One region of the Janthinobacterium sp. GW822-FHT07H11 genome, then DNA from elsewhere that is predicted to be linked to it. Evidence: predicted binding sites of a transcription regulator. Region 1 holds the regulator's gene; each other region holds the start of a gene.
The links. The regulator FNR, encoded in region 1, switches genes on or off when oxygen is low (the NO sensors DNR and NnrR bind a similar motif). The targets are predictions, from matches to a motif close to TTGATNNNNATCAA.
Positions count from the first base shown of each region.

Region 2: a site for FNR is predicted at 1,511-1,524, ahead of AC3RCJ_RS15260 (XrtA system polysaccharide chain length determinant). Genes of this name have one in related genera too.
Region 3: a site for FNR is predicted at 2,528-2,541, ahead of AC3RCJ_RS04845 (universal stress protein). Genes of this name have one in related genera too.
Region 4: a site for FNR is predicted at 3,366-3,379, ahead of cqsA (alpha-hydroxyketone-type quorum-sensing autoinducer synthase). Genes of this name have one in related genera too.

Region 1 covers NZ_CM179507.1:325,585-333,348, reverse strand. Annotated here, with positions in the region: gene AC3RCJ_RS01435 (sulfate/molybdate ABC transporter ATP-binding protein) at 1-44, shown strand, start outside; gene AC3RCJ_RS01430 (TOBE domain-containing protein) at 85-852, shown strand; gene AC3RCJ_RS01425 (response regulator) at 945-4,019, opposite strand; gene fnr (fumarate/nitrate reduction transcriptional regulator Fnr) at 4,265-5,023, shown strand; gene AC3RCJ_RS01415 (FixH family protein) at 5,150-5,674, opposite strand; gene ccoG (cytochrome c oxidase accessory protein CcoG) at 5,821-7,203, opposite strand; gene ccoP (cytochrome-c oxidase, cbb3-type subunit III) at 7,208-7,764, opposite strand, start outside.
Region 2 covers NZ_CM179507.1:3,460,014-3,467,777, reverse strand. Annotated here, with positions in the region: gene AC3RCJ_RS15270 (N-acyl amino acid synthase FeeM domain-containing protein) at 1-556, opposite strand, end outside; gene AC3RCJ_RS15265 (XrtA/PEP-CTERM system exopolysaccharide export protein) at 770-1,393, opposite strand; gene AC3RCJ_RS15260 (XrtA system polysaccharide chain length determinant) at 1,655-3,184, shown strand; gene AC3RCJ_RS15255 (XrtA-associated tyrosine autokinase) at 3,195-4,013, shown strand; gene AC3RCJ_RS15250 (TIGR03016 family PEP-CTERM system-associated outer membrane protein) at 3,997-5,517, shown strand; gene wecB (non-hydrolyzing UDP-N-acetylglucosamine 2-epimerase) at 5,530-6,687, shown strand; gene AC3RCJ_RS15240 (XrtA system polysaccharide deacetylase) at 6,684-7,532, shown strand; gene AC3RCJ_RS15235 (FemAB family XrtA/PEP-CTERM system-associated protein) at 7,532-7,764, shown strand, end outside.
Region 3 covers NZ_CM179507.1:1,091,000-1,098,763, forward strand. Annotated here, with positions in the region: gene apaG (Co2+/Mg2+ efflux protein ApaG) at 153-527, shown strand; gene AC3RCJ_RS04835 (hypothetical protein) at 573-848, opposite strand; gene mltA (murein transglycosylase A) at 730-1,986, shown strand; gene AC3RCJ_RS04845 (universal stress protein) at 2,035-2,472, opposite strand; gene AC3RCJ_RS04850 (MFS transporter) at 2,610-3,911, opposite strand; gene AC3RCJ_RS04855 (enoyl-CoA hydratase) at 3,991-4,767, shown strand; rRNA gene AC3RCJ_RS04860 (16S ribosomal RNA) at 5,174-6,704, shown strand; tRNA gene AC3RCJ_RS04865 (tRNA-Ile) at 6,805-6,881, shown strand; tRNA gene AC3RCJ_RS04870 (tRNA-Ala) at 6,901-6,976, shown strand; rRNA gene AC3RCJ_RS04875 (23S ribosomal RNA) at 7,226-7,764, shown strand, end outside.
Region 4 covers NZ_CM179507.1:5,371,679-5,379,442, forward strand. Annotated here, with positions in the region: gene AC3RCJ_RS23675 (MFS transporter) at 1-1,091, shown strand, start outside; gene AC3RCJ_RS23680 (GIY-YIG nuclease family protein) at 1,104-1,451, shown strand; gene AC3RCJ_RS23685 (MarR family winged helix-turn-helix transcriptional regulator) at 1,512-1,976, shown strand; gene cqsA (alpha-hydroxyketone-type quorum-sensing autoinducer synthase) at 1,987-3,231, opposite strand; gene AC3RCJ_RS23695 (sensor histidine kinase) at 3,398-4,705, shown strand; gene AC3RCJ_RS23700 (response regulator) at 4,709-5,716, shown strand; gene AC3RCJ_RS23705 (ABC transporter permease) at 5,713-7,764, opposite strand, start outside.

The sequences.
Region 1 (7,764 bases):
ACAGCATGGAAAAAAATAAGGCATGGGGTGAACGCATTGGATAAATCAGCGGCAGCGGAAATCGGCCTGCAAGGCTCGGTATGGATGACGGTGGGCGGTGAGCACCTGGGCGGCGCCGGCAGGGTGGAATTGCTGGGCGCCATCGCCGAGTGCGGCTCCATCACGCAGGCGGCCAAGCTTGTGAAGATGAGCTACAAGGCGGCCTGGGACGCCATCGACGCGATGAACAACCTGGCCGGCGAGCCGCTGGTGGAGCGCCTGACGGGCGGCAAGGGCGGCGGCGGCACGCGCCTGACGCAGCGGGGGCGCCAGTTGGTCGACAATTTCCGTATCATCGAGCGCGAGCATGCCCGCTACCTGCGCCAGCTGGGCAGCCAGGCCGAAGGCATCGCCGACGATCTTTTACTCATACGGAGAATGGCCATGAAAACCACGGCACGCAATCAATTCCTCGGCAAGGTGGCCGAACTGAAACAGGGCGCCGTCAACGATGAAGTGACCCTGGAACTGCCGGGCGGCCAGCACATCGTGGCCATCGTCACGCAGGGCAGCAGCGCAAGCCTGGGCCTGGTGCCCGGTGCGGAAGCGTTTGCGCTGATCAAGGCTTCGTCCATCATCCTCGTGGCCGACAGCGCCGGCGCGCGCTTTTCGGCGCGCAACCAATTGGCCGGGCTGGTGACGCGCGTGCAGACGGGCGCCGTGAACACGGAAGTGGTGCTGGACCTGCCGCATGGCGGCACGATCGCCGCCATCATCACCAACCAGAGCAGCAGCGAGCTGGGCATCGAGATCGGCAGCAATGTGACGGCGATTTTCAAGGCGTCCAGCGTGATCCTGGGCGTGCCGGCGTAAATGGGGTAGGTCGGATTAGCGCGCAAGCGCGTAATCCGACAAGGTTCCGGGGTCAGACCCGGCGGGTCTGACCCCAGTTTTACGTTGCAGGCTTAATCCTTCAGCCTGGACAACCAATCCGCCGCCGCTGCCAGCACCCGTTCCAGTTCCTGCGCCGCCTGTGCCAGCAGCGCCGGTACCTCGTCCAGGCGGCCCGCGTCGATGGCTTCCTCGGTGGCAAACGCGGCGCGGATCAGGCGCTTCGTGCCCAGCGTCCCCACGGAGCCGCGCATGCTGTGCAGGATGCGCGCCACGTCGCTGTGGCGGCCCGCCTGCAAGGCCGTTTCGGCGTCGCGCAAGGGCGTCATGCCCTTGTTCAGCGCATCTTCCACCATGCGCCGCAGCACGCCGCGTCCCTTGGCGTCGCGCCCCATCACGCGCATCAGCGGCGCCATGGAAAACACCTCTTCATCGACGGCCGGCGCCGGCTCGGCCGCCTGCAGCTGTGGCCGCTTCGGCAGGTGGCGCGCGATCACGGCCATCATCTCTTCCACCACCACGGGCTTGGCGATGAAGTCGCTGATGCCGGCCGTCATGCAGCGCTCGCGTTCGGAGGCCAGCACGCCGGCCGTCATGGCGATCACGGGCAAGGTCAGGCGCAGTTCCGTGCGGATGATGTGGGTGGCGCTGAAGCCGTCCATGACAGGCATCTGCATGTCCATCAGCACGATGTCGTAGCGCAGCGCTTCCGTGCGCAGCCGTTCCACGGCCTGCAGGCCGTCGCCGACCACGTCCAGGGTAGCGCCCATGTGTTCGAGGATGCCGCGCGCCACGGCCTGGTTCAGGTGGTTGTCTTCCACCAGCAGGAAATGCACGCCGGCCAGTTCCGTGCCCAGCGGCTGGTGCAGGATGCGCTGCTCGCCGCCCTCATGCTTGGCGATCAGCGCCTGGTGCAGGGCGTCGAACAGGCTCGAACCCGTGATCGGCTTCATCAGCACGACGTCGGCCTCGGCCGCGCTGGAGATTTCTTCCAGGTGATTGCGGGCGAAGGCGTTGACCATCACCACGATGGGCTGGCGCTGGCCGGCGGCCGCCTGGCGGATGGCCTTGGCCGTGGCCAGGCCGTCCATGACGGGCATGTGCCAGTCGGCCAGCACCACGTCGTAGGGCTGCTGCTGCGCCAGGCGCTCGCGGTACAGTTCGATGGCGGCAAAGCCGGAATCGACCTCGTCGGCGTTCCAGCCCCACGCTTCGATCAGTTTGACGATCAGTTCGCGCGTGGTGCGGTTATCGTCGGCCACCAGCAGGCGCAGCTGGCCCAGGGTCGGCGTGCGCCGCGTTTCGGCTGGCTGCGCCAGTATCTCGAAGGGCACGCTGAACCAGAAGCGGCTGCCCTTGCCTTCGCTGCTGGCGACGGCGATTTCGCCGCCCATCATGTGGATCAGCTGCTTGCTGATGGCCAGGCCCAGGCCCGTGCCGCCGAAGCGCCGCGTGATGCTCTGGTCGCCTTGTGAAAACGCGGCAAACAGCTGCTGCTGTTGTAATTCTGTCATGCCGATGCCCGTATCGCGCACTTCGAAGCGCAGCCAGGCGCGCCCCTTGTCTTTCTCGGCCAGGCTGACGGCCACCACCACTTCGCCGCTCTCGGTAAACTTGATGGCGTTGCCGGCCAGGTTGACGAGGATTTGCTGCAGGCGCTGGGCATCGCCCAGCAGGCGCCGCGGCACGTCGGGTTCGACGGCGATGGCCAGCTCCAGCTCCTTCTCGCCCGCATTCATGGTCATGGTCGTGGCCAGCGTATTCATGACTTCGTCGAGGTCGAATTCGACGGGCGACAATTCCATGCGGCGCGCCTCGATCTTCGAATAGTCGAGCACGTCGTTCAGGATGCCCAGCAGCGACTGGCCCGCCACGCGCACCATGGTCAGATACTTGCGCTGTTCCGTATCGAGCTTGGTATTTCCGAGCAGATACACCATGCCCAGCACGGCATTGAGCGGGGTGCGGATTTCATGGCTCATATTGGCCACGAAATCGCTCTTCGCGCGGTTGGCCGCCTCGGCCCGGTCGCGTTCCTGTTCCAGTTCCGCCGCGCGCGATTCGAGCTCCTGCTGCAGGCGGTCGCGTTCGCTCATCAGGCCGTTGAACGCTTCCGTCAGTTCGCCGATCTCGTCGCGCTGCTGCACCGGCACGGGGGTGAAGCGGCTGCCGCTGCTGCGCAGCGCTTGCAGGGTGTCGCGCAGGCGCACCAGCGGCGACAGCAGGCGCACGGTGACCCAGCCCAGCACTGCCGCGGCCAGCAGCGAGGCCAGGGTGCTCCACAGCACCAGCCGGTATAGCACGCCGTCGAACGGTTCGAAGGCGTCATCGATGGGCAGCGAGGCCGCGAGCAGCCAGTTTACGGACTTCAGGCGCTTGAAGCTGTTGACGGCCGTGATGCCGCGGCTGTTGGTGCTGACCATGCTGCCTTCGCCGTCGTCCTTCAGCAGCTGCGTGGTGGTCAGGTTGGCGTTCGGCTGGCGCGGCTGCAGCAAGCGGCTGGTATCGGGATGCAGCACGTAGCGCGGCACGGCGCCGCGCGTGAGGATGAAGTAATAGCCGCTCTTGCCGATCTTTTCCGTGCGCAGGCGGCCCAGCAGGTTGTCCTTGTACAGGCGCAGCACGCCGATCACCACGCCGGCCACCTGGCCGTCGGCGCCCAGCACGGGTGCCGCCATCTGCACGATGGGCAGGCCGCTCGATTTGCCCAGCATCGGTTCGGTGATCATGGGCTGGCGCGTGCGCAGCACGGTCTGGAAATACTCGCGCTCGGCGACGTTGATGCCAGCGCGTCCCGCCACTTCCGGCATGTCGGCCACGACGGCGCCATGCGCGTCCAGCACTAGCACGTCGTCGAACAGCACCAGCATCGAGCGGCGCGAATAATATTGGCGCAACTGGGCGGGCTGGGCAATCAATTCGGGCGGCTGCTGCCTGGCCGTCAGCGTGACGATCTGCAGCAGCATGGCCAGCTTGTCATCGAGTTCAGCGGCCGTGCGGGTGATCAGGGCCGACTGCTGGCTCAGCAGTACCTTGGTGAAGTCGTCGCGCATGTGCCGCACCTGTATCATGGTAACCAGGGCAATCATGGCGATCGAGGTCAGGCTGGTTGCCAGCGCGACTTTTGCTTTTATGCCGAGAGGCTTCATAGTTTCCTTTTCAGTACCGGGCGGCACAGGCGGCAGAGGCAGATAATGCTGTCAAGAATTTTCCTATCAATACCCCAGCTTGGCAAGCGCCACCGCGCAATTTCCCCTCCCCACATGGTCTTTTGACGATGTTGCCATATAATTAAATGCAAGACGTCGTTTATTCGGCGAAATTACGGTGAAATTGGCACACGGCAACCGTGTATGCAGTAAACTTGTTGTTGCATTTTCTAAAAGGTACCGACATGACTGAAGCGCTACTCTCTCCAACCTTGCCCACAGTGACCGTGGAAGCGTTGCGTGCGCGATGCTCGACCTGCAGCATGCACCAATTGTGCCTGCCGATGGGGCTCGATGTGGGCGACATGGACAGGCTGGACCAGATTATCGGACGCCGCCGCAAGATCGTGCGCGGCGCTTCGCTGTTCCGCATCGGCGACTCGTTCCAGAACCTGTATGCGATCCGCCTGGGCCACTTCAAGACCTACCAGATCAATCCGGGCGGCGAAGAGCAGGTGACGGGTTTCCAGATGGCCGGCGAACTGCTGGGCATGGATGCCATCAGCGCCGACCGCCACCACTGTAATGCGGTGGCCCTGGAAGACAGCGAAGTATGTGAAATCCCGTTTTCCAGCCTGGAACAATTGCTGGGCAATATGCCGACCCTGCTGCGCCATTTCCACCGCATGATGAGCCAGGAAATCACGCGTGAGCAAAGTGTCATGTTGTTGTTGGGTAACATGCAGGCGACGCAGCGCTTTGCCGCCTTCATCGTCAACCTGGCGTCGCGCTATGAAGCGCGCGGCTATTCGAGCAGCAAGTTCCAGCTGCGCATGTCGCGCGAGGAAATCGGCAATTACCTGGGCCTGACCATCGAGAGCGTCAGCCGTTTATTGTCGAAATTTAAGAAGGAAGGCTGGCTGCGCGTCTCCAACCGCGAGATCGAGATCTTGCAGCCAGCCAAACTGAAGGCCATTACGGCCGGCACCGACATCTGCAAATAACAGCACCGTCAAAACCTGCTGCGCGTCGCGCTTTGCGGCCTGCGATGCTCGCTGTGCTCTAGCACAGCTGCGCTTCTTAGCCACAAATCACTGCCGCTCGCTACGGTTTTTTCCCGGCGCTGTACGTTATAGCTCTTCATCGGCGTGCAGCGCGATGCTGCGCTGCAGCGGCCAGGTCCAGATGCCGGACAGGCGCCATTCGCGCTTGTCGTTTTCCACCAGTACCTGCCAGCGGCTGCGCTCGAGCATCGGCAGCGCCACCGAGAAATTACCCTGGGCATCGGGCTGCACCAGCAGCTTGATGTCTTTTTCCGGCAGGGTCGCATGCGCCAGGTGCAGTTGCAGCGGGCCCTGGTAGGCCTTGCCGAAGCTGTGCACGGAACCGGCCAGGCGCGCCTGCGCCACGTCGTAGGACAGGCTGGTGTCCATGGCCAGGTTGCTGGCGGCCGTGTCGCGCTTCAAATCCTGGTTGATGGCCTTGCCCTGCTTGTAATAATCGCCCACCACCAGCGCATCGGGTTGCGTAAACGCAATATAGCCCATGAAGCTGCCGACGACCACGGACAGGCCGGGACCGATCATCAGCAGCCATGGCCAGCGATGCTTGTACCACGGTGCAACGGGAGGTTGCAGTTTCAGACTGTCGGACATTGTGTTCTCCTTGGGGCCGGACCCTTTGGGTCTGACCCCAGCTTTTGCTTCCGGGTTGAAAATCAAGTGACCCTAGCGCATGATTGATGATACCCCTGCGGCGAAATACCGGGGTCGGACCCGGAGGGTCCGACCCCAAATCAACATCACCGCGGCACGATGAAGACCGCGCTTTCACGCACATGCAGCGACGGGTCGTCCAGCGATTGCAACTCGATTGCGATCTTGTTCGACCCCTTTTCTCCCACGCCGTGCGGCACGCGCAGGCGGATCGGCCAGCCCAGCGTTTCCGTCGGCTGCAAGGTCACTTCCTCGCGCGTCAGCAAGGTCAGGCCCGGCAAGCCGGAAGCGCTGATTTTAAAATGCTGGGTTTGCTCGGAGGTGTTCATGATCTGCAGGCGGTAGACGTTTTCGATCATGCCGTCTTCCACTTCGCGTCCCATCGAACCGCGGTCGCGGATCACGTCCATCTTCAGCGGCGTGCGCAGGGCCAGCGAGGTACACACGGCGATGATGATCAGGGCCAGGATGGACGTGTAGATCAGCACGCGCGGGCGCATGGCGCGCTGGCGGATCTGCTTCGAATTGAAGTTGTTTTCCATCGCATGGTCGGTACTGTAGCGTATCAAGCCACGCGGCCGCTCGACCTTGTCCATCACGGTATTGCAGGCATCGACGCAGGCCGCGCAGCCGATGCATTCATACTGCAGGCCGTTGCGGATATCGATACCGGTCGGACACACCTGCACGCACAGGGTGCAGTCGATGCAGTCGCCCAGCTTGTCGTTGTTGCCGGCCTTCTTGCTCATGGCGCCGCGTGGTTCGCCGCGCTTGGCATCGTAGGTGATGATCAGGGTGTCCTGGTCGAACATGGCGCTCTGGAAGCGCGCGTAGGGGCACATGTATTTGCACACCTGCTCGCGCAGCCAGCCCGCGTTGCCGTAGGTTGCCAGGCTGTAGAACAGCACCCAGAACCATTCCCAGGGACCGAAGTTGAGGGTTTGCACGGAATGCGCGAGTTCCTTGATCGGCGTGAAGTAGCCGACAAAGGTAAAGCCCGTCCACAGGGCAATGGCGCCCCACACCAGGTGCTTGGCCGTCTTCTTGGCCGTCTTGCGCAGGGACGGACCCTGCTTGTCGAGGGCCATGCGCGCGCTGCGCGTGCCCTCGATGCGGCGCTCGACCCACAGGAAGATTTCCGTGTACACCGTTTGCGGGCAGGAGAAGCCGCACCAGACCCGCCCCGCAATGGCCGTGACGAGGAACAGCAGATAGGCACAGATGATCAGCAGGGCCGCCAGATAGATGAAATCCTGGGGCCACAGCACGACGCCGAAAATGTAGAACTTGCGCGTGGTCAAATCGAACAGCAGGGCTTGCCTGCCATTCCAGTTCAGCCACGGCAAGCCGTAGAACGCCAGCTGGGTAAGCCAGACGCATACCCATCGCCAGGTAGCGTAGCGTCCTTTGGCCTCGCGAGGATAGATTTGCTCGCGGGCCGCATACATCTTGATGACTTGAGGTTCCATTACATCATTTCACGGGCGTCTGGGGATTCGACAGGCTCCAGACATAGGCCGACAGCACGTGGACTTTCGATTCGCCGAGGAAGTCACTGAAGGCCGGCATGGTGTTGTTGCGTCCCTTGCGGACCGTTTCCATGATGGTATCAGCACTGCCGCCGTACAGCCAGATCTTGTCCGTCAGGTTGGGCGCGCCCAGCATCGGGTTACCCTTGGCATCGGCGCCGTGACAGGCCATGCAGGCACCGAACTTGCCCTTGCCCAGCACGGATTTGACGGGGTCCGAGGTGGAACCGGACAGGCTCAGCACGTAGTGGGCCACGTTCTCGATGTCTTTTTCGGAACCGAGCGCGGCACCCATCGGCGGCATCTGGCCATTGCGGCCATGCATGATGGTGGTCTTGATGGTGGCAGGATCGCCGCCATACAGCCAGTCCTTGTCCGTCAGGTTGGGGAAGCCCTTGTTGCCGCGCGCATCCGAACCGTGGCATTGCGCGCAGTAGGTCAGGAACAGGCGCTGGCCGATGGCTTGCGCTTGCGGATCGGCAGCTACCGTCTTGATATCCT
Region 2 (7,764 bases), 3.1 Mb from region 1:
CGCCGCCAAAATCGCGGAACCCCAGCATGCGCTTGTAAAACACCACGTGGCGCGGATTGACTTCGATCACGTAGTCCGTGAAGCCGTGGATGTTGTGGGCATAGATATACGAAATATGGATCAGCGCCGCGAACACGCGCTTGCTCACGCCCTTGTCGATGGCCAGGCGCGACGGTTCGCACAGGCGCCGCCCCTCGTCGCGCAGCAGGTCGAGCTTGTCGCGGAAGTTTTCGTCGGCGGGCAAGCCCGTTTCGTCGTTGTCCAGGCACAAGGTCATGGTGCCGACCGTGGTGCCGGCCGTTTCCGCAAACAGGGTGATCTTGTTGAGCGCATGCGCGATGCCGGGATCGACGGCATAGCCGCGCCAGCCATACATCTTGCGGATCAGCAAGCTGGCCGCTTCGCGCCGTCCGCGCGAATTGGCCATGCGGATATGGAAGCGCTGCAAGTCGAGTTCGTGCTCCATGGCCGGATCGATCTTGCCTTCGCCGACCACCAGGTCGCTGAAGCCGCCGGGCGTGTCAAAGGAAATAATTGGTTCGTCTTCTAAGCTCATCTTGTCCTCGCTATCATCGGCCCTCCGCTTTGAGACGGACTGAAGCCAATGCCTTGTGACAAGAGGAAAACTGGAGAAGTTCCCGCCGACCGCAAAAAAAACAGAAGAAATTACCTATTTAATAGCAAATAACGCCCTGAAATTTGCCAGTAAGTACAAAATGACAAATAAAAGTGCTTTTTTGTCAGCATGAGCCTGCTCTGGAAACTGGCCTTAAAAAAAGCTTTCCGGGATCAGCAAGACGTCGCCCGGACGCATCGTGACATTCGCGGAAATATCGCCCTCTTTCAGCAAGTCGTCCAGGCGCACGCGCAGCTGCTGCTGGCGGCCCTCGCGCACGCGGATGATGCTGGCCTTGTTGCCGGCGGCAAAATCGGTAATGCCGCCGACGGCGATCAGCACGTCCATCAGCGACATGCCCAGGCGATACGGCAGCGCCTGCGGCTTGGCCGCCTCGCCGATCACGCGGATCTGCTCGTCGTAGGGGCCGGAAAAATTGGTGACGATGACCGTCACCACCGGCTGCTGGATGAACTTGCCCAGCGCCTGCTCGATGTCGCGCGCCAGCTGGGTCGAGGTCTTGCCGCTGGCCGGCAGGTCTTCCACCAGCGGCGTGGTGATCTTGCCGTCCGGCCGCACGGCCACCGTCAGCGACACCTCGGGATTGCGCCACACGATGATGTTGACGGAATCGCCGGGCCCGATCAGGTAGTCGTGCATGGGCACGCTGTCATCGGCGGGTGCCAGCGGGTAGCGCGTGCGGCACGCGCCCAGCAGGCCGCCGGCGGCCGCCAGGGCCAGCGCATTCTTCAACAGTGCACGTCGGAACGGATTCATGCCTAGCCTCTTCGAGTCGGTGGCGCGTGCGGACCGGCCGCGCGACGGCGCAAGGGCCGCGCGAAGCCAGACTGGGCCGCGAAGTTCCTATGATTATTAAAACGCGGCAAGCGATCCTTGAGGCGTATCAAGAAGCAATCATCTTGGGAAATATTGGCCGGGCACGGCCCTATACTTTGCATGCCCGACAACGGTTCCGCATTGTTCCTTGCGCGCCGCCGGCACGCGCACCGCGTCCCACCGTGACATGAAGGAAGCGCCATGGAAGAGTTGATACAGCAATTGCTTTCCGGCCTGAAAGGCATCTGGAAATACCGCTGGCATGCGGTCCTGGTGGCGTGGCTGGTGGCCATCGCCGGCTTCATCAAGGTCATCAGCCTGCCCGACGACTACCAGACCTCGGCGCGCGTGTTTGTCGATACGCAGACCATCCTCAAGCCGCTGATGGCCGGCATGACCAGCGTGCCGAACACGGAACAGCAGGTGGCCATCATGAGCCGCACCCTGCTCAGCCGGCCGAACGTGGAGCGCGTCATGCGCATGGTCGACCTCGACCTCGATGCGAAGACCGTGCGCGAGCACGAGGCCCAGCTGGACGAACTGATGGGCCGCATCAAGATCACCGGCACCAACGCCTACGACATCTACACGATCAGCTATAACGGCCGCCATCCGAAGGTGGTGCGCGACGTGGTGCAAAGCCTGCTGACGATCTTTGTCGAAGGCAGTTTCCAGGGCAAGAAAGGCGATTCGCAAAAAGCCGTGCAGTTCATCGACGAACAGATCAAGAATTACGAGGACAAGCTGAGCGCGGCGGAAAACCTGGTGAAGGATTTCAAGATCCGCAACAACCTGCTGCTGCCGCGCCAGGGCATCGACTATGGCAGCCAGCTGCTGATGTCGTCCGATAGCCTGAACAATGCCAGGCTGGAGCTGGTCGAGGCGGAACAGGCGCGCAAGGCCATCCTGAGCCAGATCGAGGGCGACGAACCGGTGCTCGACCTCGAGCCCAACGCGGCCGCCATCACGAATCCCGAGCTCGACGAGCGCATCGCCTCGCTGAACAAGAACCTCGACAGCCTGCGCATGCAATACACGGAACTGCATCCCGACATCATCGCCGCCAAGCGCCTGGTGGCCCAGCTGGAAGAGCGCAAGATCGAGGAAAGCAAGCTGAAGGCGGCATCCGGCGATCCCGGCAAGAATTACAGCCCCATGCTGCAGCAGCTGAAGGTGGCGCTGACGGAGGCGGACGCCAAGGTGGCCGCCATCAAGGCGCGCGTGCAGGAATACAACGCGCGCAACGAGCGCCTGCTGGCGCAAAGCAATGCCGTGCCCGAGGTCGAATCGCAGCTGGCGCAGTTGAACCGCGACTACATCATCAACAAGGAAAACTATGAAAAGCTGATCGGCCGGCGCGAAGCGGCCAAGCTGTCGGGCGAACTGAGTTCCACCACGGACATGATGGCCTTCAAGATCATCGACCCGCCCACCGTGCCGTTCGCCCCCGTCGGGCCGAACCGGCCATTGCTGTTTACCGCGGCCCTGGGCGCGGCGCTGGTGGCCGGCGTCGCCGCGGCACTGCTGATCAGCCAGGTGCGCCCCACCTTCCTCAGCCCGGCCGAACTGCGCGACGCCACCGGCTTGAGCGTGCTGGGCACGGTGTCGATGAACTGGACCGAACTGCAGACCATCCGCCGCCGGCGCGCGCGCTACGGCTTTGGCGCCTGCCTCGGCAGCCTGTTCGTGCTGTACGGCGCGGTCATGACGGCCGCGCTGCTCAAATTCTAGGGGAGCGACCATGAACGACGATGGCAAGCAGGAGCCGCAACTGGGCGTGGCCGAGGCCGGCGTACCCTACCTGGCGCAGCCCGCGGGGGCGGCCGATGCGGCGGCGTCGCCCCGCTACCGCGAGCTGAACCTGGCCCGCCTGCAGCAACAGGGCATGGTCACGCACGACAGCGGGCGCACCACGGTGGCCGAGGACTTCCGCATCATCAAGCGCCCGCTGCTGCGCCAGGCGCGCGCCAGCGGCGCCGAGGCCATCCGCCATGGCAACCTGATCGTCGTCACCAGCGCCATGCCCGGCGAAGGCAAAACGTATTGCGCCGTCAACCTGGCCATGAGCATCGCCATGGAAATGGACATCACGGTGCTGCTGGTCGATGCCGACGTGGCGCGCCCGTCCGTGCTGAAAGTGCTGGGCCTGCCGCCGGAGCCGGGCCTGATGGACGTGCTGCTCGACGAGCAGCTGGCGATGTCGGACGTGATCCTCAAGACCAACGTCGCCACCCTGAGCATCCTGCCGGCCGGGCGCAGCAACAAGCACGCGACGGAACTGCTGGGCAGCCGCGCCATGAGCCGGCTGCTCAGTGAAATCGCCAGCCGCTATGCGGACCGCATCGTCGTCTTCGACTCGCCGCCGCTGCTGATCACCAGCGAAGCCCACGCGCTGGTGGGGCAGATGGGGCAGGTGGTGATGGTGGTGGAGGCGGAAACGACCACCCAGCACGCCGTCAAGGAAGCGCTGCGGCAGATCGAATCGTGCGAACACATCCACCTGATCTACAACAAGACCAAATCGTTTCCGGGCAACGATTACTATGGCTATTACGACTAGCCGCCTGTTGCCGCTACCGTTGATGCTGCTGCTGTTTCCCGTGCCGTCCGCCGCGGTCGACTGGCTGGTGGTGCCCTCGCTGCGCCTGCGCGAAAGCTATACCGACAACGCGCTGCTGGCGCCGGCCGCCCAGGCCAGGTCCGATTTCATCACCGAGATCGCGCCCGCCATCGCCCTGATCGGCAGCGGGCCGCGCCTGCAGGTGCACCTCGACTACAGCTGGCGCATGTTCTACTACCTGCGCCGGCCCGACACGGCCAACCATCAGCTGCAGGCGTCCGCCGACGCGGAGCTGCTCAAGGACTGGTTCCACGTCGAGGCGCGCGCCAGCATCAGCAGGAACAATATCTCGCCGTTCGGGCCGCAGATCATCGACGAGCTGCCCGGCGCCGGCAACGCCAGCACGGTGCGCACCACCACCGTCAGCCCCTATCTGCGGCACCGCTTCCGCGCCCTGGGCACGGCCGAGCTGCGCTATACGCGCAACACCGTCGCCAGCGACAGCGCGCTGCTGTCCATGCACAGCGACGAGGTCGAGATGCTGCTCAGCGGCGAACCGCGCGGCAACGGCTGGAACTGGAACGCCAGCTACGACCTGCGCCGCACCCAGGACAGCAAGCTGGCGCCGCAGCGCATGGAGCGCAGCAGCGTGGGCCTGCGCTACCCGTTCAGCAGCAAATGGGCCGCCACCGCCAATGCCGGCATGGAAAAGGAAGGCTATGCCTCGAGCAGCGGCAAGGCGCCGGAAGGCCGCTTCTGGTCGCTGGGCGGCGTCTGGACCCCCTCGCCGCGCACCAGCGTGGCCTTCAGCGGCGGCAAGCGCTTCTTCGGCAATACCTACAGCCTGGATGCCAACTTCCTGCAGCGCCATACCAACTGGTCGCTCGGCTACAGCGAGAACATCACCAGCATGCCGACCCAGTTCCTGCGCCTGGGCGACCGCGAGGCGTTCAGCCTGCTCGACCAGTTGTGGCGCAGCATCTTCCCCAACCGCCAGCAGCGCCGCCTGCGCATCGAGGCCTTCCTGCGCTATGCGAACGGACTGGGACCGGAACTGGGCGCCATCAATTACTTCAGCCAGCGCTATTTCCTGCAAAAGCAGCTGAAGCTGACGATGGCGCGGGCGACGGCGAAAACCACCGTGGTGTTCGGCATCAATGCCATCGACCGCACGGCGCAGACGGCCAGCGGCATCGACAGCGCATTGCTGCCGGGCATGGAATTCGGCAGCGAAGACCGCACGCGCCAGGTGGGCAGCAATCTCGGCTGGAGCTGGCAAGCCTCGTCGCGCACCAGCATCAATGCCAATGCCGGCTATGCCAGCGTGCGCTCGCTGAGCGCGCCGCGGCGCGACAACAATGCCACCTTCACGGCCGGCTTCAGCCGCATCCTGCAGCCGAAGATGACGGCCAGCATAGACGTGCGCCGCACCCAGCACAGCAGTACCCGCGGCGGCGGCTACCGCGAGAACGGCATCAGCGCCACGCTCAACATGCAGTTTTAAGGAGGATGCATCATGCCCGACGATCCGCTGGCCCGGCACGCGCAGCACCACCTGCTGTGCGTGGTGGCCGCGCGCCCCAACCTGATGAAGATGGCCCCGCTGCTGGCGGCGTTTGCGCGGCAGGCGCCGGCCATGCGCCTCACCTTGCTGCATACGGGCCAGCATTACGACCCGGCCATGAATGCGCACGTGTTCGCGGCACTGGGCATGCGCGCGCCCGACATCGGCCTGGATGTCGGCTCCGGCAGCCATGCGCAGCAGACGGGTGAAATCATGCGCCGCTTCGACGCCGTGCTGGACGCGCTGCGCCCCGCCCCCGACGCCCTGCTGGTGGTCGGCGACGTCAATTCCACGCTGGCTTGCGCGCTGGTGGCGGCCAAGCGGGCGCTGCCCGTGATCCACGTCGAGGCGGGGCTGCGCAGCGGCGACCGCCACATGCCCGAGGAAATCAACCGCGTGCTGACCGACCAGCTGTCGGACCTGCTGTTTACCAGCGAGGCGGGCGGGCGCGCCAACCTGCTGCGCGAAGGCATCGCCGCCGAGCGCATCCACTTCGCCGGCAATGTCATGATCGACAGCCTGCGGCAGCAGCTGCCGCGCGCCGTGCCGCCGGCGGCGACCCTGCGCGCCCACGGCCATGCCTGCCCGCCGGCCTACGGCCTGCTGACCCTGCACCGGCCGTCGAATGTCGACGACGGCGCCCGCCTGGCGGCCCTGCTGCAGGCGCTGGCGGCCCTGTCGGCCCGGCTGCCGCTGCTGTTTCCCATCCATCCGCGCACGCGGGCCATGCTGCAGCGCTCGGGGCTCGAGGCGCTGCTCGCGCGCCACGCCATCACGGCGCTGCCGCCGCTGGGCTACCTGGAAATGCTGGGCCTGATGCAGCAGGCGCGGCTGGTGCTGACCGATTCGGGCGGCATCCAGGAAGAGACCACGGCGCTGGGCGTGCCCTGCCTGACCCTGCGCGACAGCACGGAGCGCCCCGCCACCGTCAGCGAAGGCACCAATACCGTCGCCGGCACGGACCCGGCGCGCATCGTGGCGCTGGCGCGCGAGATACTCGACGGCGGCGGCAAGCGGGGCCGCCTGCCGCCGCTGTGGGACGGCCAGTCGGCCGCGCGCATCGCCGCCGCCACGCTGCGCTGGCTGGACGGGCGCCAGGTGCCGTCATGAACGCGCGGCCGCTGCGCAACGCGCTGACCATCGACGTCGAGGATTACTTCCAGGTGTCGGCCTTCGCGCCGCATGTCGCCCGCGCCGACTGGCCCGCCATGGCCTGCCGCGTCGAGGCCAATGTCGAGCGCATCCTGCTGCTGCTCGAGCGGCGCGGCATCCACGCCACCTTCTTTACCCTGGGCTGGATCGCCGAGCGCTACCCGGCCATGCTGCGCCGCGTGGCCGCCGCCGGGCACGAAGTGGCCAGCCACGGCCACGCCCATCTGCGCGCCTCGGCGCAGGCGCCGGCCGACTTCCTGCACGATGTACGCCTGAGCAAGACCATCCTCGAGCAAGTGACGGGACAGGCCGTGCAAGGCTACCGCGCGCCCAGCTTTTCCATCGGCGCGGCCAACCTGTGGGCCTTCGACCTGCTGCGCGAAGCGGGCTACCGCTACAGTTCCAGCATCTACCCGATCCGCCACGACCACTATGGCATGCCGGACGCGCCGCGTTTCGCGTGGCGCCCACGGGGACCGCAGGGCCTGCTGGAGCTGCCCGTCAGCACCGTGCGCCTGCGCGGGCGCAACTGGCCCGCCGGCGGCGGCGGCTACTTCCGCCTGCTGCCGTACGCACTGTCGCGCTGGCTTTTGCGGCGCATCAATTCGCTCGACGGGCAAGCTGGCATATTCTATTTTCATCCCTGGGAACTCGATCCCGGACAACCGCGCCTGCCAGGCCTGAGCGTGAAGACGCGCGTGCGCCACTACCTGAACCTGGGACGCATGGAAGCGCGGCTGGCGCGCCTGACGGCCGACTTCGCCTGGGACCGCATGGACCGTATTTTTCTTGAGAGCGCATGATGCACGAGGCTAGCCTTTCCCCCTGCCACGCCACGGCCCCCGACGGCGCGGCGCCGCGTCCCGGCACCATTGCCGTGCATCAGCTGCAACCGCACGAGCACGCGCGCTGGGACGCGTTCGTGCAAGCCTGCCCCGATGCCACCTTCTTCCACCGCGCCGGCTGGCAAACCGTCATGGAACAGGGCCTGGGCCACGACAGCTATTTCCTGTATGCGCAACAGGATGGCCGCAT
Region 3 (7,764 bases), 770 kb from region 1:
GTAAGGGCTAAGTGTGGAAAATCCGATTTGCGCTATTTTACGCTTGACGCCGCCGTCATGCTTTTTTGAAACACAGAATCCAGGCCGCGCAGTGGCCGATAAGGCACACGTGACGCAATGTATGACTGGGAATGACTAATAAAGGAACGACGATGTCGACTTACGAATTTACGGTAACGGTCAAGACGCAGTACTTGCCAGAGCAATCGGCACCCGAGCAGGGCCGGCATGTGTTCAGCTACACCATTCGCGTGCTCAATAGTGGCACCATTGGCGCGCAACTGATTTCGCGCCATTGGGTCATCACGGACGCCAATGACAAGGTGGAAGAAGTGCGGGGCCTGGGTGCCGTTGGCCACCAGCCACTGCTGCAACCGGGCGAGCAGTTCGAATACACGAGCGGCACCGCGCTGGCGACGCCGCAAGGTTCGATGCGCGGCGAATATTTTTGCGTAGCGGAAGATGGCCACCAGTTCGAAGCGCCGATTCCGGAATTCGTCCTGTCGCTGCCGCGCACGCTGCACTGAAGCCTGTGCAGGCAGCGATCAGGCGGGCTGGCAAGCCCGCGTTGATTATTTCAGTTTTTCCGTGGCATCTTTTTCTTCGTTGAGCTGTTTTTGTACTGGTGGCATGGGCTTCTTGCCCGAATACATGGTCCACCAGACGATAAATGCCAGCAAGAAGAACGCCACCAGCGCCTCAATCATCAAGATCCACATACGCTTCCTTATGTTATTTACACGCAGCTTATTAAAACGCACCAGTCTACTCGTTTCAGCCGGCGCCGTCGCGCTTGGCTTGTCCGCCTGTACCACGCCCCCCGTGGCAACGCCTGCAGCCAGCGGCAAGGCGCCGCCTATCGCGCCCACGGTCGTCAAGCCCGTACCCGCCAAGCCGGCCCCATCCGATGCGGCCGAGGCCAAGGATGTACAGGCGCCCACCTTTGCGCCCGCCAGTTTTTCTGCCTTGCCCGGCTGGGCGCGCGACGATTTGCGCGCCGCCTGGCCCGCCTTCATGGCATCGTGCGGCGTGCTGGCCAAGCGGGCTGACTGGAAGGAATCGTGCACCATTGCGCGCCAGGTGAATGCCGATAGCGACAAGGCCATCCGCCTGTTCTTCGAAACCTTCTTCGTGCCGAACCAGGTAGTGGCCGCCGACGGTGTTGGCACGGGCCTCGTCACCGGCTACTACGAGCCGCTGCTGCACGGCGCGCGCAAGCGTGGTGGTCCATACCAGACGCCGCTGTACAAGGTGCCCGATGACCTGGTGACGGTGGACCTGGCCGGGGTGTACCCGGAATTGAAGAATATGCGCTTGCGCGGCAAGCTGGTTGGCAAGAAGATCGTGCCGTATTCGACCCGCGCCGATATCGAGCGCGCCACTGCCGTCACGGGCAAGGAATTGTTGTGGGTCGATGACGAGGTGGAAGCGTTCTTCCTGCAGGTGCAGGGTTCCGGCCGCGTGCAGTTGACCGATACCCAGGAAACCGTGCGCGTCGCCTATGCGGACCAGAATGGCCATCCGTATAAATCGATAGGCCGCTACCTGGTGGACAAGGGCGAGCTGACCATGAGCCAGGCATCCGCGCAAGGCATCAAGGCATGGATCGCAGGCCATCCCACGCGCAAGGATGAATTGTTCAATGCCAATCCCAGCTATGTCTTCTTCAAGGAAGAGCGCTTGCCCGATCCGAAGGTGGGGCCGAAGGGCGCGCTGGGCGTGCCGCTGACGCCGCAGCGCTCGGTGGCCATCGATTCGCGCTTCGTGCCGCTCGGCGCACCGGTGTTCCTGTCGACCACGCAAGCCAACAGCGATATCCCCATGCAGCGGCTGGTGATGGCGCAGGACACGGGCGGCGCCATTCGCGGGCCTATCCGCGTCGATTATTTCTTTGGATTTGGTGCGGAGGCGGCGGAAAATGCGGGCCGCATGAAGCAGAGCGGAATGGTGTGGGTGCTGCTGCCGAAGCAGGCCCCGGTACGCTGAGGAAAATGCTGCGCCGGCCGCGAGGGCTGGCGCAGCGCATGGCTTGATTTAACGCAGGACCATGACCGGCAGGTGCGTATGCGCGAGTACCTTTTGCGTCTCGCTACCGACGAACAACTTGTTCAAGCCCTTGCGGCCATGCGAGGCCATCAGGATGATGTCGCAATGGTAGCTCTCCGCCGTATTCACGATTTCTTCGTGCGGGCTGGGCGACACGGATACCACGCCTTCGAAGGCGATATTTGCGGCGCGCGCGGCCACGCTGATCTTGTCGATGGCGCGCTGGGCCGATTCGTGCATCTGCTGCTCATACAGGCTGGCGTCGAGCACGATGCCGCCGTCGGCCATCGGCGAAAACGGGAAAGGCTGCACGACGCTGATGGCAACCAGCTTGGCCTTGTTCAGTTGGGCAAAGGCGATGGCTGTCTCGGCGGCCTTGTCGGACAAGGGCGAACCGTCGGTGGGAAATAAAATGGTGTTAAACATGGCGTGCTCCCTAGAGTGATGTAAGACAGCTTATGGATTTACCTCAAGCAAAACCTTGATGTAAATCAAACCTCACTGGCTTAGCTATAAATAGTGTCGTCAAGGCAATATTTAACAGTGTATGCCTGTTTTCCGCTTCACGTGCGCACGCTACGCAGCGGCGTTCCCCACACCATGGCGATCGTCAGGGCAATGCTGCCGGCCGCGATGCAGGCCAGGCCGCTGCGCACGCCAAAGTGTTCGGCCACCCAGCCGGCGGCCAGCGCCCCGAGCGGGGCGGTTGCCACCGTCAGGAAACGCATGGTGGATGTCATGCGTCCCAGCATGGGGTCGGGCGTAACTTTCTGTCGCAAGCCCAGGTAGGGAATAAAGAACAGCATCACGCCGCAATCGAAAAAGAACATCAGCACGGCATACGCGACGGCGCTGGCGGCCGCGCTGCCGAACAAGGCGGCGGGAATCGTTGGTGTCAGTGCAAAGCACAGCGAGGTCGATGCCAGGCCGATCAGGATGGTGCGGCCGGCGCCGTAGCGCTTCGTCAGCGGCTTGACGATGAAGGCGCTCAGCAGCACACCGGCGCCGCCCAGCATTTGCGTCATGCCCAGCACGCCCGGACTCATGCCCAGGTCGCGCGTGGCAAACAGCACCGTCAAGGCCATGCTGGCGTAAAACAGGAAGTGCCAGATGCCGGCGCCCCAGGCCAGCGCGCGCAGCAGCGGTTCGCGCCAGACAAACAGCAAGCCGTCGGCGATGTCGCGCAAGGCATGCTTGTCGGAGGGAGCAGGGCGTGGATCGCGCACGCTCATGGCACGCAGATTGAAGACGGAAATCAGATAGCCGCAGGCTGTGCACAGGATGGCGACGGGCGCCGACAGCACTTGCACGAGTACGCCGGCCAGGCCGGGGCCGATCAGGCGCGACGCCGATTCCGTGGCGGCAAATTTTGATTGCGCATCGATCAGGCCATCGCGCCCCACCAGGAAGGTCAGGAAGACCTGTTCGGCGCCGCCGCCGACGACGAAGCCCGTGCCGATGATGAACCCCACTATATACAGCCACGGCATCGACAGCACGCCGCACCAGTAGGCGACGGCCACGCTGGCCAGGGCCAGGCCGGACATGCTTTCACTGAACAGCATGATCGGGTGCTTGCTGCGCCTGTCCAGCAGCACGCCGACGGGCAGGCCGAAGAGGGCGAACGGCAGCGCCTGCAGGGCCACGAGCAAGCCCATCTGCTCAGGCGTCGCTTGCAGGAGCAGTACCGCGCACAGGGGCAGGGCCAGCGAGGTGATCTGGGCGCCGAAGCAATTGAGGCCGTTGCTGAACCACAGGCGGCGGAAATTGACGCTGGCGGCGCTGCCGTCGCCGCGCAGGTGGCGGGCGCAATACTGGAAAAGGGAGGAGAAAATACGCTGCTCGATAAAGGTGATCGGGCTCACAATAATAGCAGCGCACCTGCCGCGCCGCCGCCGTTAGCCGCTACAATCATCGTTACCGTGTTCACCCAGAGGAGACCCTATGCAATACGAAGACCTGATCATCGACATCCAGGACAAAGTGGCACTGATACGCCTGAACCGCCCCAAGGCCTTGAACGCCTTGAACGACAACATGATGAATGAGCTGGGCGACGCCTTGCTCAAATTCGATGCCGACGAGAATATCGGCTGCATCGTGCTGACGGGCAGCGAAAAAGCGTTTGCAGCCGGTGCCGATATCGCCGCCATGGCCGATTACACCTATCCGGACACCTTTACCCAGGGCTACATCAGCCGCAACTGGGAGCATATCTTGCGCGTGCGCAAACCCGTGGTGGGCGCCGTGGCCGGTTATGCACTCGGTGGCGGCTGCGAACTGGCCATGATGTGCGATTTCCTGATCGCCGCCGACAGCGCCAAATTCGGCCAGCCGGAAATCAAGGTCGGCGTCACGCCGGGCGCGGGCGGCACGCAGCGCTTGCCGCGTGCCATCGGCAAGGCCAAGGCCATGGACCTGCTGCTGACGGCCCGTACCATTGATGCCGTCGAGGCGGAACGCATCGGCCTGGTGTCGCGCGTGGTGCCGGCAGATAAATTAATGGAAGAAGCCCTGGCTGCCGCCAAGACCATCGCCGCCATGCCGACCTCGGTCGCGATGATGATCAAGGATTGCGTCAACCGCGCCTTTGAAACCACCTTGACCGATGGTGTCGCCTACGAGCGCCGCTTGTTCCAGGCCGCCTTCGGTACGCCTGCACAAAAAGAAGGCATGCACGCTTTCCTGGAAAAGCGCTTGCCAAACTTCGACGGTCTTTGATATGATTCGCCTCCCCGATGAGACGCACTGGTTTGCGGCACAAAAGGGACAGCCTTCCGGGGCTGGGTAGCAAAAAAGAAGGTTGACGAATTAGCCGAAACGCTTCATACTCTTCCTTCTTAGCAGCTGACAAACACAACGCTTTGTCGATAGCGCGAAAGTAGCACCGAATACAGTTCTTTAACAATTAACAGTCGATAAGTGTGGACATTTGATGCAAGTGCAGCAGCGATCTTCGGATTGCTGTAATACTTAAAATATCAAATGTTCACAAGAAATAATGAAATAGGATACTTCTTCGGAAGTAGCCTGTCAGTTTTTTGAGTGAGCAAATCTTTGGTAATGCCAAAGATTTGGATGGTAGTGATACTGTCCGACCTGTCAGAAATGACATTAAACAGAGATTAAACTGAAGAGTTTGATCCTGGCTCAGATTGAACGCTGGCGGCATGCCTTACACATGCAAGTCGAACGGCAGCACGGAGCTTGCTCTGGTGGCGAGTGGCGAACGGGTGAGTAATATATCGGAACGTACCCTGGAGTGGGGGATAACGTAGCGAAAGTTACGCTAATACCGCATACGATCTAAGGATGAAAGTGGGGGATCGCAAGACCTCATGCTCGTGGAACGGCCGATATCTGATTAGCTAGTTGGTAGGGTAAAAGCCTACCAAGGCATCGATCAGTAGCTGGTCTGAGAGGACGACCAGCCACACTGGAACTGAGACACGGTCCAGACTCCTACGGGAGGCAGCAGTGGGGAATTTTGGACAATGGGCGCAAGCCTGATCCAGCAATGCCGCGTGAGTGAAGAAGGCCTTCGGGTTGTAAAGCTCTTTTGTCAGGGAAGAAACGGTGGGAGCTAATATCTCCTGCTAATGACGGTACCTGAAGAATAAGCACCGGCTAACTACGTGCCAGCAGCCGCGGTAATACGTAGGGTGCAAGCGTTAATCGGAATTACTGGGCGTAAAGCGTGCGCAGGCGGTTTTGTAAGTCTGATGTGAAATCCCCGGGCTCAACCTGGGAATTGCATTGGAGACTGCAAGGCTAGAATCTGGCAGAGGGGGGTAGAATTCCACGTGTAGCAGTGAAATGCGTAGATATGTGGAGGAACACCGATGGCGAAGGCAGCCCCCTGGGTCAAGATTGACGCTCATGCACGAAAGCGTGGGGAGCAAACAGGATTAGATACCCTGGTAGTCCACGCCCTAAACGATGTCTACTAGTTGTCGGGTCTTAATTGACTTGGTAACGCAGCTAACGCGTGAAGTAGACCGCCTGGGGAGTACGGTCGCAAGATTAAAACTCAAAGGAATTGACGGGGACCCGCACAAGCGGTGGATGATGTGGATTAATTCGATGCAACGCGAAAAACCTTACCTACCCTTGACATGGCTGGAATCCCCGAGAGATTGGGGAGTGCTCGAAAGAGAACCAGTACACAGGTGCTGCATGGCTGTCGTCAGCTCGTGTCGTGAGATGTTGGGTTAAGTCCCGCAACGAGCGCAACCCTTGTCATTAGTTGCTACGAAAGGGCACTCTAATGAGACTGCCGGTGACAAACCGGAGGAAGGTGGGGATGACGTCAAGTCCTCATGGCCCTTATGGGTAGGGCTTCACACGTCATACAATGGTACATACAGAGCGCCGCCAACCCGCGAGGGGGAGCTAATCGCAGAAAGTGTATCGTAGTCCGGATTGTAGTCTGCAACTCGACTGCATGAAGTTGGAATCGCTAGTAATCGCGGATCAGCATGTCGCGGTGAATACGTTCCCGGGTCTTGTACACACCGCCCGTCACACCATGGGAGCGGGTTTTACCAGAAGTAGGTAGCTTAACCGCAAGGAGGGCGCTTACCACGGTAGGATTCGTGACTGGGGTGAAGTCGTAACAAGGTAGCCGTATCGGAAGGTGCGGCTGGATCACCTCCTTTCTAGAGTTTGCACGAGCCAGTTAAATGGTTCACGCCTCAAATGTTCACACTTATCGGCTGTTAGTAAGAGAAGAAACAGTAGTCGTAGTAGCACCGCGTTGGGGCTGTAGCTCAGCTGGTTAGAGCGCCGTGTTGATAACGCGGGGGTCGTTGGTTCGAGTCCAACCAGCCCTACCAGCTAATTAGTAAAATCTCAGGGGGATTAGCTCAGCTGGGAGAGCACCTGCTTTGCAAGCAGGGGGTCGTCGGTTCGATCCCGTCATCCTCCACCAAGTACTTTGAAAGTGCAAACGTAAGTTAATCACAGTGGTGATTGAATTTAGGTTTGATCTTTTAGCGATCAAAGCTGTTTCGTTCTTTAACAATCTGGAAGAAGTAAAGATTATTTATTGATCGGTTTGCCGTAAAAAGCGAATCGATGGGTAATGATTGTATGTATCAACAAACAAGCAACAACGTTGTACTTTCTTATCCCTGTAGCGCTCTTTCATTATGCAAATGATGAGAGGCTAACGTTATAGGGACAAGCGAATAAGTGCACATGGTGGATGCCTTGGCGATTACAGGCGATGAAGGACGTAGTAGCTTGCGATAAGCTGCGGGGAGTGAGCAAACACACTTTGATCCGCAGATTTCCGAATGGGGCAACCCACCCTTTTAGGGTATTGCATACTGAATACATAGGTATGCAAGGCGAACGCGGCGAACTGAAACATCTAAGTAGCTGCAGGAAAAGAAATCAACCGAGATTCCCAAAGTAGCGGCGAGCGAAATGGGAAGAGCCTGTACGTGATAGTCGGACCGATAACAGAATCCTCTGGAAATAGGAGCCATAGCGGGTGATAGCCCCGTATGTGAAATCGGACCGGTGGTACTAAGCGTACGACAAGTAGGGCGGGACACGTGACATCCTGTCTGAATATGGGGGGACCATCCTCCAAGGCTAAATACTCGTAATCGACCGATAGTGAACCAGTACCGTGAGGGAAAGGCGAAAAGAACCCCGGAAGGGGAGTGAAATAGATCCTGAAACCGTGTGCATACAAACAGTAGGAGCGGA
Region 4 (7,764 bases), 1.3 Mb from region 1:
CGCGCGCCGTGCTCATCTTGCTGGGCGGCACCATCGCCGACCGCTACTCGCCCCGGCGCGTGCTGCTGCTGAGCAAATATGCGAACGCCGCCATCCTGCTGGCCCTGTCCGGGATGCTATGGCTGGACCAGGCCAGCCTGGCGCTCGCGTATGCGGCCGCGCTGGCGCTCGGCATCGCGTCCGCCTTTGGCATTCCGGCCGGCACGGCCATCCTGCCGCAAGCCGTGCCTGCATCATCATTGCAGAAAGCCAATGGCTTGCAGATGGGGGTGCGCCAGCTGTCCTTGCTGGCCGGTCCCCTGCTGGCGGCGCTCGTGCTGGGTGCCCACGGTAACGGGCAGCACACCTCCATGGCGGCGCTGGCCGCCGCCTTTGCCATCGATGCGCTGACGTTTGTGTTTTCCGCCTGGACCTTGCGCCAAGTCAAGCTGCAGCCCCTGGCAGCGGCGGCCACGGCGCAAGGCATGTGGCGCGACATGGCGGCGGGCCTGGCCATGGTGTGGCGCGACCTGCCCCTGCGCAGCTGTTATGCCTACTGGGCCGTGGTGGCCTTCTTCGTCATGGGGCCGCTGCAGGTGGCCTTGCCCGTGCTGGCCAGCGAGCGCCTGCATGGCGCCCCGGCGCTGGGCCTGCTGGTGGGCGCGCACGGCGCGGGCACCCTGGCCGGCATGCTGTCCTCCAGCCTGGGCGGCACCTGGCTGCGCCGCCATTTCGGCGCCACCCTGCTGCTCGCCGACGCCATCGTGGGCTGCCTGCTGATGGCGCTGGGACAAATCAGCACGGCCTGGCACGGCGCGGCCCTGCTGGCCGTCACGGGCCTGCTGTCCGGTTACTTGCAGGTGGCCATCTTTACGTGGATACAGCGGCGCGTGGCGCCCGCCATGCTGGGCCGGGCGATGGCTGTGTTCATGGGCATCTTCCTGGGGCTGGCGCCGCTGTCGGCGGCGGCCACGGGCGCGCTGCTGCGCCACGTCAGCGTGGGCGAGCTGTTCTGCGGCGGCGGCGCCCTGCTGCTGGCCGCCGCCGTGGCTGCCGCCCTGTGGACCGACATTCCCCGCATCGCGGGCACCCCTTCGATATCTTCACCTTGAGAAAGCTTCGCCATGGATAAAACACGACAAGCGGCCCTGAAAGCGGCCTACCGGCAACAGGCACCCGCACTGGGCATCATCGCGCTGCAGCACCTGCCCAGCGGGCGCACCCTGCTCGAACGCAGCCGCAATGCGCCCGGCGCGCTGAACCGCCACCGCTTCGAACTCACGCTGGGCACGCACCGCAACGCCGGCCTGCAGGCGGACTGGCGGCGCGACGGCGAGGCGGCGTTCCGCCTTGAGCTGCTCGATACCGTCACGCTGCCCGACGACCCCGCCTTCGATGCGGACGCCGAACTGGACGCCCTGCTGGCGCTGCACCTGGCGCAGTTGCGGGAGCAGGGCCAGGCGCTGTATTGAATTGCCATCGGTTACACTTGCGCACTCAAGCACTTCGCAGCGAATTGAAAGGATGTCATTATGCAACACCCTCCCCCTGCGCCGGACGGCGCCGGCGCGCTGGACTTCTGCCTGCGCCTGGCGCGCGCCCAGGCGCTCATCGTGCGCCGCTTCGACAGCATCCTGGGCAATCTGCATGGCCTGAGCTTTGGCGATTATCAATTGCTGTACCACTTGCAGCGCGCACCGGGCGGCCGCCTGCGCCGCATCGACCTGGCCGAGCGCCTGGCGCTGACGGCGTCGGGCATCACGCGCTCGCTGATGCCGCTGGAAAAGATCGGCCTGGTGGCGCGCCAGGCCGATGCGCGCGATGCCCGCGTCGGCTACGCCGTCATCACCGAGGCGGGACAGGCCCTGCTGGCCCATGCCGACGTGACGGCGCAGGCGCTGGGCCAGGAATTGCTGGGCAGCGCCAGCGCGCAACAGCTGGCACCGCTGTCCATGCTGCTGGCCGGCATCGCCGGCAGCCAGCCCGCCAGCGGCTGAGGCGCCGCCCCTACACCAGCGCCAGCTTGCGCATACGCCGCGTCGATGGCCAGCGCGCCATGCCCACCTCGTCGCGGATGGCGGCGCAGGCGGCCAGCACCCTGGCGCACTCGTCCTCGCGCAAGCCCGCATTCAGGGTCAGGCGCACCAGCGCGCGGTTCTTCGGCGTGGCGGGCGCGCAAAAGACGGCGCCATAGATGCCGTGCCGTTCCAGCGCCTTGCGCAGGATCAGGGTGTCCGGTTCGCTGCCCGCCTCCAGCGCGATGATCTGCTCGGTGCCATCGCTGACGTTGTAGCCGAGATCCATCAAGCCCTGGCGCAGCTGCACGCTGTGGCGGCGCAGGGCGGCGCGACGGCCGTCGGCGGCGCGGATGAAACCGAGCGCCGCATCAAACCAGGCCAGTTCATGCTCGAGCAGGCAGGAACTGAAGATGGCGGGCCGCGAGGCGGACAGGAAATACCCCTTGAAACGGGCGGAACAGGTGATCAGCCCGGCCCGGCCCGCAAAGGCCTTGGCCAGCGAGGCCGTGCGGAAATGCACCCTGTCGGCCAGGCCCAGCTCCACCACCAGTCCCGTGCCCTGGGGACCGTGCGTGCCCAGCGAATGCGACTCGTCGACGATCAGCATGCTGCCGCTGCGCTCGGCGATCTCCACCATGTCCAGCAGCGGCGCCACGCTGCCGTTGGTGCTGTACAGCGCATCGACGACGATGATGCCGGGACCATGCTTGTCGATCTGGCGCTGCAGGTGGGCGCCATCGTTGTGCAGGAAGGCCACGGGCACGGCTTGCGCCGATTGCACGCCTTCCCACAATGAGGCATGCGCCTGCATGTCCAGGTACACGGGAATGCCGGGCCCGGCCAGGCTTTGCAGCAAGCCCACGTTGGCCGCCCAGCCCGACTGCGCCAGCACGCAGGCCTCGCTGCCGAGGAAGTCCGCCAGCTTGCGCTCGAGCCGGTGCTGGCGGCTGCCGTCCTGCAGGAAGACGGACGACATCAGCATGGCGCCGCCGCCCTGCAACACTTGCGCCTGGGCCGCCAGCAGGGCCGCCTCGCCGGCGATATGCAAGTAATCATTACCTGCCAGCATGACCGCACCGGCCGGCATCGCTTGCCACTCATGCAAGTGTTCGCCGCCCAGCAGCTTTTCAATGCGCTCGACATAGTGCTCGTCCATGCGCTGGCGCACGAAGGCCGGCAAGCATTGTTCAGCGTGGACAGCGGCGGAAGACAGGGGGAAAAGGGCGTTCGACATGGAGGACTCCTGGAATGGTTGCGGTGGGAACTACCGCGTCCAACATGCGCGAGCCATCCGGCACGAGATTGATACATCTCAACAGTTAGTGCGATACGGCTCTTTTTCAGGAAGAACACGCCGATCATGTTGTATTGATTCGCCTCAACGAACACGCCCCTCCACCATGACGCATGCGCAGTCCCCGACGGGAAAACGATGGCAAGGCAAGATCTTCCAGCCTTTCCTGCATTTCCACGATGCCATCGAACACACGCCCATGCGGCGTGCGCAGGTGCGCATGCTGGCAGTCATCGGGGCGCTCGGCATGCCCCTGTATTACACGCTGTGGCACTACAGTTTTCCGCAGGAGTACGAATCGCTGGCCCTGCGCGCGGTGGCCGCCGCGCTGTTCCTGCCCGCGCTGTGGCCCGGGCGCTTCAGCAATACCGGCTTCAGCCTCTACCTGTTCCTGGGCCTGACCTTCGAACTGCCCTTCTTTTTCACGTATATGTTCCTGATGAACCACGCGTCGGCCCTGTGGGCGCATTCGCTGCTGGTGGCGCTGGTCGTGCTGTTCCATTTCGATACGCGCATCGCCGTGCTGGCCTACCTGGGCGGCACCGTACTGGCCTGCCTGGCCTTTGCCCTCGCTGGCGATCCCGCCTTCCTGCTCAGCCGCGAGGTATTGCAGCAGTTGCCCGTGCACTGGTTCACGATTGCCGTGCTGTCGGTGGTCAAGGTGGGGCGCCACGTGGGCGCGCAGGAAAAGCTGGCGGGCCTGGCCGCGGGCCTGGGCAGCGTGGCGCACGAATTGCGCACGCCGCTGGTCAGCGTCGAAGCCAATGTGCGCGGCCTGCAACGCCGGCTGCAAGGCGAAGCGCAAGAATTGGTGCCGGACGCCCCCAGCCAGGAAGCGCTGGCGCGCATCCAGTTCGAAGTGCGCCATATGCACCACATGATCGACCTGTTCCTGCTCAGCGCCAGCGCCGTCAACCGCAAGCTCGAAGCGAGCGAAGCGGTGGCCATGCACGACAGCGTGGCGGCCGTCCTGCGCCGCTATCCGTTCACCAGCACGGCGCAGCGCGACATCGTCAGGGTCGATGTACGCGCCGATTTCACCTTTCCCGGCCAATCCGAGCTGTGCGTGGTGATCCTGCTGAACCTGCTGCGCAATGCCTTGAAAGCCATCCAGCGGGCCGGCAAGGGCCGCGTGCGCATCATCATCGATGGCGCGCGCCCCGTGCCGCGCCTGCTGTTCATCGATACGGGCTGCGGCATCGCGCGCAACCGCCTGCCGCTGATCTTCGACCGTTTCTATTCCTATCCCGCGCACAACGGCAGCGGCGTCGGCCTGGCCCTGTGCCGGCAAATCATGCAGGCCTGGCAGGCGCGCATCAGCTGCATCGCGCGGGAAGGCGCCTACACCATCTTCGTGCTGGAGTTTCCGCAACCGGTGCCCAGCCGCTTCCCCCCCATCCACCGCGCGAGGTGACGCATGCAACTGCCCGTCTACACCCATCCCACGCTGACCGTCCTGATCGACGACAGCGACTCTTTCCTGAAAAGCCTGGCGTTCCAGCTCGATCCTGCGCTGGCGCGCAAGACTTTCCACGACACCAGCAGCGCCCTGCACTGGCTGCGGCATAGCCCGCACCCGGGCGACATGCCGCTGCACGTCAACTTCGACACGCAAAACCTGCTGCCCGACCAGTGCAACGTGGCGCTCGACATCGAACGCATCTGGCGCATCAGCGGCCAGGCGCAGCGTTTTGCCATGCCGTCCGTGCTGGTGGTCGACTACTCGATGCCGCAGATGAATGGCCTGGAATTCTGCCAGGCCGTGCGCGACCTGCCCTGCAAGAAAATCCTGTTTACGGGCGCGGCCGATGAAAAGGTGGCGGTGACGGCCTTCAACCGGGGCTTGATCGACCGCTACATCAAGAAGAGCGACGACGATGCGCTCGACATCCTGGAACAGGAAATCCATGCCCTGCAGCGCGAATTCTTCCTGCAACAATCGGACACCGTGCGCGACGTGCTATTGCTGCATGACTACAGTTTCCTGAAAGACGAAGCCCTGGCCGCCGTGGTGCACGAGCTGTGCCGGCGCCATGGCTTCGTCGAATTCTATATTTTCCCGAATCCCGCCGGCATCCTGTTTTTCACGCGCGACGGCCAGGCCAGGCTGATGATCATCGAGACGGAGCGCAGCCTGCACACGCAATATGAAATGGCGCGCGACAGTGACGCGCCCGATTCATTGCTGCTGGCCCTGCTGGAAATGCGCGTGATCCCCTACTTTTCCGACCCCGACAGCGACGGCATGTATTCCAGCCAGATCGGCGAAAACTGGTTCCGCTACTGCGCCGCGCCCCACATCTGCCAGGGCCGCGAACCGTATTTCTGGGCCCTGTTCGACCTTCCCGCGCACCTGCTGGCGCAGCCGGCGCCGTCCTACGCCCAGTTCCTGCGCGCGCAGGCGGGCGACAGCATCGCGTCCTAGGATGCGCGCAAGGTCTGCAAGGGCGGATGCTTGAGTACATTGCGCAAGCCCAGCCAGCCGCCGGCGATCGCGCACAGGGCGCCGGCCAGCAGGCCGAAGGCCCACACGCCGGGCGCGAAGCTCCAGGCGAACTTGAACTGGTACGTGGCCAGGGCCCAGCCCATGGCCGCCGCGCCCGATGCGGCCAGCAAGCCGGCCAGCGCGCCGACGAGCGAGAACTCGATCAGCTGCGCCTGCGCCAGCTGGCGCCGCGTGGCGCCCAGCGCGCGCAGCAGGCCCGCTTCGCGCGTGCGCTCGTCCTGCGACCCCATCAGCGCCGCATACAGCACCAGCAAGCCCGAGGCCAGCGTAAAGGCGAACAGGAATTCGACGGCCGTCACCACCTGGTCCAGCACGCCCTGGATCTGTTTCAATACGCCGCCCACGTCGACCACCGTCAGGTTCGGGTAGTCGCGCAGCAGGGCATTGCCCAGGTCCGCCTGCGCGGGCGGCAGGTGGAACGCCGTGATCCACGTCTGCGGCGTGTCCGCCATGGCGGCCGGATTGAGGATGACAAAGAAGTTGACGCGCATCGAGCCCCATTCCAGCTTGCGCAAACTCGTGATGGCCGCTTCCACGCTCTGGCCGGCGATGTCGAAGCGCAGCTTGTCGCCCAGTTTCAGCTTCAAGGTCTTGGCGATGCCCTCTTCCACCGACGCCTCCGCCGGCGCGCCGGGCTTGTCGCTGAACCACTTGCCCGCCACCAGCTTGTTTTCTTCCTGCATGGCCGCCATCGTCGACAGGTTGAATTCGCGGTCGGCCAGGCCCTTGGCGCGGTCGTCCTCGTAGGTGCTTTCCGTGATGGCGTTGCCGTTCACGGCCACCAGCCGGCCGCGTATCATCGGATACAGCGGGGCGTTGGCCACGCCGGCGCGGGCCAGGCGCGCGGCGATCGGCTCTTTTTGTTCCGGCAGGATATTGATCATGAAGCGGTTCGGCGCGTCGGGTGGCGTGGCGTTGCGCCAGGCCACCATCAGGTCGCCGCGCACCACCGTCAGCAGCAGCAAGGCCATCAGGCCCAGGGCCAGCGACACCACCTGGATCACGGTGGCGCCCGGCCGGCGCTGCAAGGACGTGACGGCAAAGCGCCAGCCCTGGTGCTTGAAAGCGCCGCGCAGGGTTTTCAGCGAGCGGATGCCCAGCCAGCCGGCCAGGGCGAACAGGGCGAAGCCGCCGAGGAAACCGGCCGCCGTCAGCAAGGCCAGCTTGACGTCGCCCGCCTGCCACAGCAGCAGCACGACGAAGGCGGCAATGCCCAGGCCATAGGTGGCCAGGGCCAGCGCCTGCGGCGGCTCCTGCTCGCGGCGGATCACGCGGTTATGGGGAACATTGCGCAATTGCAAAATCGGCGGCAGGGCAAAGCCCAGCAGCAAGAGCATGCCGGTGGCCACGCCCTGCAGCGCGGGCAGCACGGAAACGGGCGGCAAGTCGCTCTGCACCAGCTTGCCCAGCAGCTCGAGCAGCACCAGGTGGCCGCCGTAGCCCACCATCACGCCGACCAGGCTGCCCGCCAGGCCCACCAGTAAAAACTCGATCAGGTACATGGCCGTGACCTGGTTCTGCGTCAGGCCCAGGCAGCGCAGCATGGCGCAGGCATCGAGGTGGCGCAGCATGAAGCGGCGCGCCGCCATGGCCACGGCGACGGCCGCCAGCATGGCCGACAGCAGGCCGACGAGCGACAGGAAACGGTCGGCGCGGTCCAGGGTCGATTGCATCTGCGGGCTGCCCGACTCCAGCGATTCGATGCGCACGCCTTTTATCGACTGCGCCTTGATCCGGCTTTCCAGCCAGGCTTGATATTGCACAAGCTCGGCCGCCTTGGCCGGCGGCGCCGACAGCAGCAGCCGGTATGACACGCGCGAGCCGTTCTGCACCAGCGCCGTGGCGGCCAGGTCGCTCAAGGGCAGCATCACGCGCGGGGCGAAATTGAGGAAGGACGCGCCGCGGTCCGGTTCGCTGGCGATCAGTTGCGTCACCGTAAATGCCTTGTCGCCCAGGGTCAGGGTGTC